One region of the Pyruvatibacter mobilis genome, then DNA from elsewhere that is predicted to be linked to it. Evidence: predicted binding sites of a transcription regulator. Region 1 holds the regulator's gene; each other region holds the start of a gene.
The links. Region 1 encodes PhoB, which activates phosphate uptake and scavenging genes when phosphate is short. Its sites were predicted from a motif close to TGTCATNNANCTGTCAT; they were not measured.

Region 1 (3,276 bases):
TGCCTGGCCGGCCCGATGATTTCCCAGACCGCCGATGCCCTGCCCCGCTCTGCGGCGGGTACGGAGGTGGCGGTGTGGTCGGGCTGGCCCGGACGGGGTGAGCCGCACGCCCAAGCGGGCTGCGGCTCTGGCCGGGAGGAAAGACAAAAACGGTCCCGCCGGAAGTAAGCCTGCGGACGCCGTCATGCAAGGGCGCCGCTTTATCCACAGAGGAAGGCGGCGCGACGCACGAAAATCAATATATTGTGGATAACCCCCTATAAAACCACAACATCTCTTGCCGCCGGCTCAAGCGATATTGTAGGTTAACGACACGTTAACACGAGATGTTGTGGTTGCCACCCGCTGGACACCACAAATTCCGGAATGGTTTAGGGGGAGCCGGCGATGTCCTGGACAGATGAACGCGTTGAGCAGCTGAAGCAGATGTGGATGGACGGGCTTTCCGCCAGCCAGATCGCGGCCCGGCTGGGTGGCGTCACCCGCAACGCAGTGATCGGCAAGGTGCATCGCCTGGGCCTGTCCGGCCGCGGCGCGCCGACCCGCGTGACCCGCCGCCGCCCGGCGAGCCCGCGCACGGCGCGCGCCACAACAGCCAGCACAACGACGGCCACACCACGCCGGGAAGCCGCCAAGAAGCCGGCACCTGTCCCTGCGCCGGAACCGGAAGAAGCCGAGCTCCTCAGCGATCCCGCCACCCAGGCCAATCTGCTGGAACTCAACGAGCAGACCTGCAAGTGGCCGATCGGCGACCCGGGCGATGAGAACTTCCATTTCTGCGGCCGCCGTTCGGCCCCTGGCCTGCCCTATTGCGCAGCCCACGCCAAGATGGCCTACCAGCCGCTGCCGTCGCGCCGTGAGCGCAAGGACAAGGCACCGCAGCGCCAGTTCCCGAACCGTATGATCGGCTAAGGGGCACCGGTTTCCGGGCCTTCACATTCAAAACCCGATATGCCACATGCAAAAGGCGGATCCTCCCAAGGGTCCGCCTTTTCATTTGGGGTCTTTCCGGAAGCCCCCCGCGGTCTGCTGAGGCGTGGTCAGTCGCGGAAGTGCTCATCCAGCGCGTAGCCCGCGGAGCGGACGGTGCGGATCGGGTCCTGCTCGCCGGGATTGTTGAGCGCCTTGCGGAGGCGGCCGATATGCACGTCCACCGTGCGGGCCTCCACATAGACATCCGAACCCCAGACAGCATCCAGAAGCTGCTCGCGGCTGAACACGCGGCCGGGATGCTGGATCAGGTGATCAAGCAGGCGGAACTCGGTGGGGCCGAGATGGATTTCCCGGTCGCCGCGGCGCACCCGGTGGGCAGCCCGGTCAACGGCTACGTCGCCGAAGGTAACGATGTCCTCGGTAAGGGCCGGGCGGATGCGGCGCAGCACCGCGCGGACGCGCGCCAGAAGCTCGGTCATCGAGAAGGGCTTGGTGATGTAGTCATCCGCGCCGGTATCAAGCCCGCGCACCCGGTCGGCTTCCTCGCCGCGCGCCGTGAGCATGATGATGGGGATGTTGCGCGTTTCACTGCGGCCGCGCAGGCGGCGGCACAGCTCGATGCCGGAGACCTGCGGCAGCATCCAGTCCAGCAGCACCAGATCCGGCTGCTGCTCGTCGACGATCATCATCGCCTCTTCGCCATCCGCCGTCGTGGTGACGCGGTAGCCTTCCTTCTCCAGATTGTACTGGAGCAGCGTCGTCAGCGCGGCCTCGTCCTCGACGACAAGCACTTGCGGTTGTGTCTTCATGGGTCGTGTACCGGTTGAGCTGGAGCCGGGTGCGCCGGACATGGATGCTGAGGCGAGGTTCATTCAGCTGTTCCTGCGTCCTTGGAGGGCATGTCCTTGGGATATTCGAGCGTGGTGACGCTCGTCGTGTCGCCCTTGGGCCGGTTCTGGCCGATATTCTCGCCCTTCACCAGGAACTGGATGGTCTCGGCGATATTGGTGGAGTGATCCCCGATGCGCTCGAGGTTCTTGGCCACGAAGAGAAGATGCGTACACAGAGAAATGGTGCGCGGGTCTTCCATCATGTAGGTAAGCAATTCGCGGAACAGCGAATTGTACATCTCGTCGATTTCCTCGTCGCGGCGCCACACCACCATGGCACGCTCGTGATCGCGCTGGGCATAGGCATCCAGCACTTCCTTGAGCTGGGTCAGCACCTGGCGGCCCATGCGGCCGAGGCCCTGCATGGCGCGGCCGGGGCTGGCCTGGTCCACGGCCTGGGCGCGCTTGGCGATGTTCTTGGCAAGGTCGCCGATGCGCTCGAGGTCAGACGAGATCTTGATGGCGGAGATGGTTTCGCGCAGGTCGATCGCCATGGGCTGGCGCAGGGCGATCAGGCGCAGGGCCTGAGCCTCGATGTCCACTTCCAGCTCATCGATCTGCTTGTCAGAGGCAATGGTCTGTTCGGCGAGGGTGCGGTCGCGGCGGGTGATGGCGTCGATGGAATCGGCAAGCTGCCGTTCCGCAAGGCCACCCATGCGCGCGAGGCTCTCATTGATCCGGTCAAGGGCCTCTTCGAAGGATGAAACGATATGTCCCTGCACGTGGGTTTCTCCCGAAACGCAATGGGGCGGAGCGGCATGGATGTCATGCCGCACAGGCCCCGCCGCACCTGTTGTTGCCTTGCCGGTGGCGTGGTTGCCAGCGGGCGGAAAGTGCCAGTCTATGCCAATTCACTGCAAAGCCAATCGGCAGATCCGCCCCGGCTGACGCGGCTTACCCGAAGCGGCCGGTGATGTAATCCTGCGTCCGCTCGTCGGTGGGGTTGGTGAAGATCTGCTCGGTGTCGCCCTCTTCCACCAGGATGCCAAGGTGGAAGAACGCGGTGCGCTGCGACACGCGGGCGGCCTGCTGCATGGAGTGGGTGACGATGGCGATGGTGTAGTTTTCCTTCAGCTCGTCGATCAGTTCCTCGATGCGCGCGGTGGCGATCGGGTCAAGCGCCGAGCAGGGCTCGTCCATCAGGATCACTTCCGGCGACACGGCGATGGCGCGGGCGATGCACAGGCGCTGCTGCTGACCGCCGGAGAGGCCGGTGCCCGGTTCGCCGAGACGGTCCTTCACCTCGTCCCACAGGCCTGCACGCTGAAGGGATGTCTCGACGATCTCGTCCATCTCCTTCTTGTTGTTGGCGATGCCGTGGATGCGCGGGCCGTAGGCGATGTTGTCGTAGATCGACTTCGGGAACGGGTTCGGCTTCTGGAACACCATGCCGATGCGGGCGCGGATTTCCACGACGTCCACATTGGGGTCGTAGATGTCGTCGCCATCGAGC
Region 2 (3,276 bases), 1.5 Mb from region 1:
GTGCAGCGGCACCGTGGGCAGCCCCCCTGCCGCCATCACCAGGGCAAGACAGACGGCGGCGGCCTGATACCGCATCCGCTGCATGAAACGCATGCCCGTCAAACCTGTCATGTGTGTCCTATCGTCCCTTGAAGTCCGGCTTGCGCTTTTCAAGGAAGGCCATCATGCCCTCCTTCATGTCGTCCGAGCCCATCAGCGGCAGCAACTGCAGATAGACGTGGTGCACATGGTCGGCGAAGGTCTCGTTCATGCCCATGCGCATCATGCGCTTGGAGGCCTGCACGGCGAGTGGCGCATTGCCGGCGATCTCTTCAGCCAGGGCCCGCGCCTCGGTCATCAGGTCAGCCGCCGGCACCACGCGGGAGGCAAGGCCCCATTCGACAGATTCCTCGGCCGACAGCGTGCGGCCGGTAAAGATAAGTTCCGCCGCCTTCTCCCAACCGAGCATGCGCGGCAGGAACCACGTGCCGCCGCTTTCCGGCACCACGCCGCGCTTGGTGAAGGCCACCGCCATCTTGGCCGTGTCGGCCATCAGGCGGATGTCGCAGCCAAGCGCCGTGTCGAGCCCATAGCCAGCCGCCCCGCCATTGACGGCGCAGATGGTGGGCGTGTCCATGGCATGCATGACGGTGGGCGGCGTGTTGCGCAGGTCCAGCGTCGGGCGCGGGCCGGAATTGATGCCGCCGGAAATACCTCCGCCGGAGCGCGCTTCCTCGAGATTGAGACCGGCGCAGAAAGCCCGCCCCCGTCCGGTGAGAATGACGCAGCGGACGGCTGTGTCTTCCTCCGCCACCACCATCAGTTCCGTCAGCCGCGCCAGCATGTCGCGCGAAATGGTATTCATGCGGTCCGGCGCGTTGAGGGTGATGGTAGCGATATGGCCATCCACCTCGTACAGCACCTCGTCTTCGGCAGCAGCCGAAAGGTCATGCGCTTCACTCATGGGACGTCCCCCCTGTCTTTTTGTTCGCAGAAAGCCTAGGCCCGTTTCGGGCCCCGCGCCAACCGCCAAGGCCCGAATGCGGCTCAATCGGCCAGCTTGCGCAGTTCCTTGGTAAATTTTTTCCAGTTTTCCACGTAGTGATGTGCGGACAATTTGAGGGCGGCGCTGTCCTCCGGCGTCAGCTCCCGTACGACCTTGGCGGGGGACCCCACCGCCAGCACGCCGTCGGGGATCTCCTTGCCCTCGGTAACCAGCGCATGCGCGCCGATGATCGAGCCCTTGCCGATCTTCGCGCCGTTGAGCACCGTCGCGCCGATGCCGATCAGCGAGCCTTCACCGATGGTGCAGCCATGCAGCATGACCATGTGCCCGATGGTGACATCCGGGCCGATGGTAAGCGGCATGCCGGGATCCGTATGCAGCACCGAGCCATCCTGAACGTTGGCGCGCGCGCCGATGCGGATGGGGTCATTGTCGCCGCGGATCGTCGCACCGAACCAGACACTGGCATCCTCCTCGAGAATGACATTGCCCATCACCGAGGCGCTGGGCGCCACCCAGTAGCGGCCGGATTCGGGAAGCTGCGGTTCAGTGCCATCAAGCGCGTAGATCGCCATGGGGTTTCCTCTTGTTGATTGTGCAATTGGGGAAAGCGTGAATCCCTGTAAGTTTGCCACGTCCCCCGCCCCCATGACAGGCCGTCATGGAAGCGGCAAACCCCGCTGCGTCATGGATGCGTCATCTGCCACCCTTACCGTCTGCGGCAAATCCCTCCCCTGACCTGTCGCGTGCGAGCGAAGGAGTACCCTGATGTCCTATCCGGACCGGACCGATCCCAATTGCGGTGTTGCCCTGGAGCCGACCGAAGACGTGCGGTCGAGCCCCGCTACCGAAGCCACCTTCGGCGAAGTGGCCGCCGCCCGCATGGGCCGCCGGGGCTTCCTCAAGGGGGCCATGGGCACCACCGCCTATGCGGCACTTGCGATCGCCCCCGCCTCCCTGCTGGCAGCCTGCGGCGACGATGAAACCGACAAGGTAGCAAGCGATCCGGCAGCCAACGCCGCACAGGACATCAAGGCATCCACCTACCAACCCGGCTCGCTCGCCCGCTTTCCCGAAATCAGCCACGGCGTCTCAAAGGACCATGTGGTGGCACCGGGCTATGAGGCCGACATCCTGATCCGCTGGGGCGACCCGGTGACGGCGGATGCGCCCGCCTTCGTTCCCGGCAAGGCGGACCCGGACGCGCAGGAAAAGCAGTTCGGCTACAACAATGATTTCCTCGGCTTCGTGCCGCTCAATGAGGCGGGCACACGCGGGCTGCTGTGCGTGAACCACGAGTTCACCTCCCGCAGCGTCATGTTCCCCTATGACCTGCGCTTCAACAGCCCGAAGGAACTGGCCGAAACCGAAATGGCGGCCCATGGCGGCACCATCATCGAAATCGCGCAGCAGAGTGACGGCCGCTGGGTCACGGTACAGGACAGCACCTATAACCGCCGCATCACCGCCCGCTCGACCGCGATGGATATCTCAGGCCCCGCAGCCGGACATCCCCGCATGCAGACAAGCGCTGACCCGGCGGGCACGCGGGTGATCGGTACCCTGAACAATTGCGCCGGCGGCATCACGCCTTACAACAGCTACCTGATGGCGGAAGAGAACTTCCACTTCTATTTCCGCGGCAAGCTGGACGACAGCGACCGGCTCTGGCGGACGGCGGGCGACCTTGAAGCCGCATGCGCCGCCGGTGACGCAACTCACCCCGAGGCGCGGAACTATTGCCGCTACGGCGTGGCCATGGGCGGCGGCTATGACTGGGGCCGCCATGTGGACCGCTTCGACATCAACAAGGAGCCCAACGAGGCCAACCGTTTCGGCTGGGTGGTGGAAGTCGATCCGCTGGACCCGACATCAACACCCGTGAAGCGTACGGCGCTGGGCCGCTTCAAACATGAAGGTGCGGAAAGCATCACCAACAGGGATGGCCGCCTGGTCATCTATATGGGTGATGACCAGCGGTTCGATTATCTCTACCGCTTCGTCACCGACGGCACGGTGAACGAGACCGACCGCGCGGCGAATTTCGGCCTGCTCGACACAGGCGTGCTGAGCGTCGCGAAGTTCAGCGAGGACGGCACCGTCACCTGGATGCCGCTGGTGCACGGGACCGGACCGCTGACGGCAGAAAACGGGTTCGACAGCCAGGCCGACGTGATGATCGAAACCCGCCGCGCCGCCGACCTGCTGGGGGCCACGCCGATGGACCGGCCGGAGGACGTGGAACCCAACCCGAAGACCGGCAAGGTCTATGTGGCGCTCACCAACAATTC
Region 3 (3,276 bases), 1.1 Mb from region 1:
TTTTCCGCTTTCACCCAGGGCTTGCGCTGGGCGGAGAACCGTTCAAACAGCTCATGGGCTGCGGGGTCCGGTTCCTCGACGCGCGTCATCTCGATGGTGCCGCCGCCATTGACGGACAGGAGCACCGTGGTGTTCGGGCCGCCGTCAAACACATTGACCAGCACATCTGTCGAGGCGGCCTGGTCACCGGTGATGCGTCCGGCGGTCAGCCCGCCATGGCGTACATCCCTGAAAATGGGTGCCGCCATCTGGTGGAACTGACTGTCGAACAGGATGCGCATCTGGTGGCTGGCAGGCAGGCTGGCCGGTTTGAAACGCACGCTCATCTTGCGCCCGTCGAAACGGGCGATGTGATAGCCGTTCGGCGTCCCGTCGCGCTGCATGGCCAGCGGCACGCCGCGGGCGTCGTTGGGGCCTGACCACCAAGACCCCGAGACCGTGCTGATCACATGGCTGTGCAGCGGCGTGTCGCCGGTGAAGCCGTCATCCGTGCCGAAATAGTGGTGCTCAGTCGTGTGCGTATGCCCGTGCGCCGCATAGACGGTGTGGCCACTCAGTATGCGGAACAAATCTGCCTTGTTGACCGTATTGATGTTGGGCGCGTCGGGGTCCTGGTAGGTACGCAGGGGGATGTGGTGGAAAAGGACAATGCGGTCGCCCTTCTCGATGGTCGAGAGATAGGCTTCGACGAAGGCGAGCGCGTCATCGGGAACGCGGCCTTCATACATGCCGTTGCCGCGATAGGACGGTTCCTCCCGGCCCGCGTCGAACCCTTTGTAGTCCACATTATCGACCGCGATGAAATGCACGCCCCCATAGCTCCATGCATAGGTCGGCGGACCGATCAGGCGCTTGTAGGTTTCCAGCGAATAGCGGTCATCTGGGCTCAGGAAGTTGAGCTCATGATTGCCCGGCACATTGTAAACGGGTACGCCCATCTGGCTCATGATCCGGTTGTAGCGGGGGAACAGCGCAAGGTCATCGAACATGATGTCGCCGATGGTGACGGCGAAGGCCGCCTCCGTGCCAATCAGTTCCGCCACCACGTCGTCGCGGATGAAATCCACTTCCGTGTCGGATTGCGGCTGCGTGTCAGCGAAGAGGATGACCTCGAAGGGGCCGCTTTCGTCCTGGGCGACAAGGGGGAAGTCGATGGCCTCGGGCAGGGGGCCGGTCGGCGCCAGCCCTGGATACCGCAGTTTGAGTGCTTCAGGCGTGCCCTGCGGTGCGTGGATGTAATGGAAGCGGGGCAGCATCTCAGCGGACACCGGTGTGCGGTAGCCGGTCGGCTTGATCACGAAGATGATGTCGCCATCGCGCGTCTCGATCCTGTAGCCGCCATCTTCACCGGTCGTGGCAATGTCACGGCCATTGGACACATGGATGCCCTGCAGGCGCGGCTCGCCGTCATCCAGGGTTCCATTCAGGTTGAGATCCTCGAATACCGTACCGCGGGCCGTTTCCGCGAGGGCGCTGGCTGACACGCCGACCGTCAGCAGCACCGTGGTCAGAAACCCAGAAAGCTTTCGGTGGCTGGCGCGTCCGTTGATGAACCCTTTCGGGCTCTTTATGGCGATGGACATGAGGGCCTCCCGGATTGTGCCTTGATGCGGTTGTTCCGGGTAACAGTCATGACGCGTGCGTTTGACAATGCGGTGACACTTGATCTGGCGGGCGAAGGCGGCTGTTAGAACTCCGCCCAGAAGCTCACCAGGGCGCCTGACTCCCGCACGATCTCAGCACCGCTCAAAGTCTGTATGGCCCCGAGCTGGACGTGCCGCCCGGGTGCAAATGTCCAGCGCAGGGAGGCGATGCCTTTCTGGGACCGGTAATGGCTGAAGGGTGCTTCGGCCTTGCCGACCGTCACCGTGGTCTCGCCCTGAAGCAGCACCAGCCAATCGTCTGAGAGCGGAATGCCATAGGTCAGGTCGAAGCGGATCTCGTCCGGTGCCTTGCCGCCGCGGTGGCGGTAGGCCAATTGGCTGTCGGTGAACCCGGGCAGCCATAGGATGCCTTCGGGCTCGCCCTGCAGCAGGCGCAGGTCATAATCCGCATGTCCCGAGCTCAGGAGCGGGTTGCCTGGGCGGTGTTCCCGCAACGGCAGAAGGATTGTGGCTTGTGCGGAGATCACAGTGCCGCTTTCAAATTGCCAGAGCCGCGTGCGGACGCCGAGGTCGAGGCCGGAAAACCCCCGCTGGCGATCACCGCCGGAGATGGTGTCTTGCCAGGCGAGCCGGCCGATAAGGGTTGTGCTGTCGCGCCAGCCGGTTTCGAGATAGGCGGCAAGTTCGGTTTTCTCGAAGCCTGCCCCGCCCCGGGGGCGCCCGCTGGCCGTCAGGCGGTTCGGGGCGCCGGTAATGGCCAGGGTTGAGATCAGCAGCGTCTCGTCCTTGGCGCGCGGCCAGGCGCCTGCCTCGGCGTGCTGCGACGGCCCGGCACAGAGCAATGCGCTGGCGGCGAGCAAAAAGGCGCGCGACCGCGCACGGCCGTGCGCCGCGCGACATCTGTCAGGTCTGGTCCCGCAACCCCAATCGGTCATCTGGCGCCCCCCAAGACGCTCGGATGTTCCCGTTATTGGTGTGAACGGTAGCAGAAATGATCTGACGCGCCAGTGTGCTGGATGTCAGGCGGCGAAACGGCGGTTGTCATGCCATCGCTTGAGGGCCCGGCCGGTGAGGTAGAGCACCGCCGCTGCGGCAATTCCTGCAAGATTGGCGGCAAGGTCCGACAGGGAGGCGGATCGGCCGGGCACCAGCACCTGCGCCACCTCGATGCCCACGCTCAGCAGAAAGGCAGCGGCCAATCCACCCCAGGGGCGGTGAGGCAGGCTCATGGCGAAGAGGAGGCCGATGACCAGGAACGCGAGGCCATGGGCTGCGTATTGCAGTTCATCCGGCGGGCCGCCATAGGGCAGCAGGGCCAGGGCAATGGCACCGCCCGCGGCTGCGAAGGCGAGCAGGACGATGGCGGTGGGAGACAGGACGCGCACGAAAATCCCCTGGAAAGGCAGCTCAATTGGTGTGTCGGGCATTGGATGCAGGCACTGTGGGCCCCGGTGGCCTGCCAATCGGTTAACCAAGCCCGAGATCCATGACGGATCAGTGAACACATCTCTCTCAGCAAGCTGTGAAGCGCCGCGCGCGGCTTGTGATTGGGCGCGCGCGCCGTGACTTGCCACACTCTCTGCCAGGTTTTCCAGCGGGCCTGATTTTTGCCATGCCCGCTCATCCGGCAGGGAGCTCATGCCATGCTGTCCCAGACGATCCTGATGTCCCG

Region 2: the regulator PhoB is predicted to act here: its motif matches at 1,669-1,685, upstream of HG718_RS04445 (PhoX family protein).
Region 3: the regulator PhoB is predicted to act here: its motif matches at 1,645-1,661, upstream of HG718_RS01275 (calcineurin-like phosphoesterase family protein).

What each region holds. Positions count from the first base shown of each region.
Region 1 covers NZ_CP051630.1:2,480,227-2,483,502, forward strand. Annotated here, with positions in the region: gene HG718_RS11555 (GcrA family cell cycle regulator) at 388-912, shown strand; gene phoB (phosphate regulon transcriptional regulator PhoB) at 1,041-1,742, opposite strand; gene phoU (phosphate signaling complex protein PhoU) at 1,802-2,545, opposite strand; gene pstB (phosphate ABC transporter ATP-binding protein PstB) at 2,718-3,276, opposite strand, start outside.
Region 2 covers NZ_CP051630.1:958,650-961,925, reverse strand. Annotated here, with positions in the region: gene HG718_RS04460 (hypothetical protein) at 1-111, opposite strand, end outside; gene HG718_RS04455 (enoyl-CoA hydratase/isomerase family protein) at 119-943, opposite strand; gene HG718_RS04450 (gamma carbonic anhydrase family protein) at 1,027-1,560, opposite strand; gene HG718_RS04445 (PhoX family protein) at 1,754-3,276, shown strand, end outside.
Region 3 covers NZ_CP051630.1:256,376-259,651, forward strand. Annotated here, with positions in the region: gene HG718_RS01275 (calcineurin-like phosphoesterase family protein) at 1-1,583, opposite strand, end outside; gene HG718_RS01280 (hypothetical protein) at 1,688-2,464, opposite strand; gene HG718_RS01285 (VanZ family protein) at 2,624-3,031, opposite strand; gene HG718_RS01290 (YHS domain-containing (seleno)protein) at 3,248-3,276, shown strand, end outside.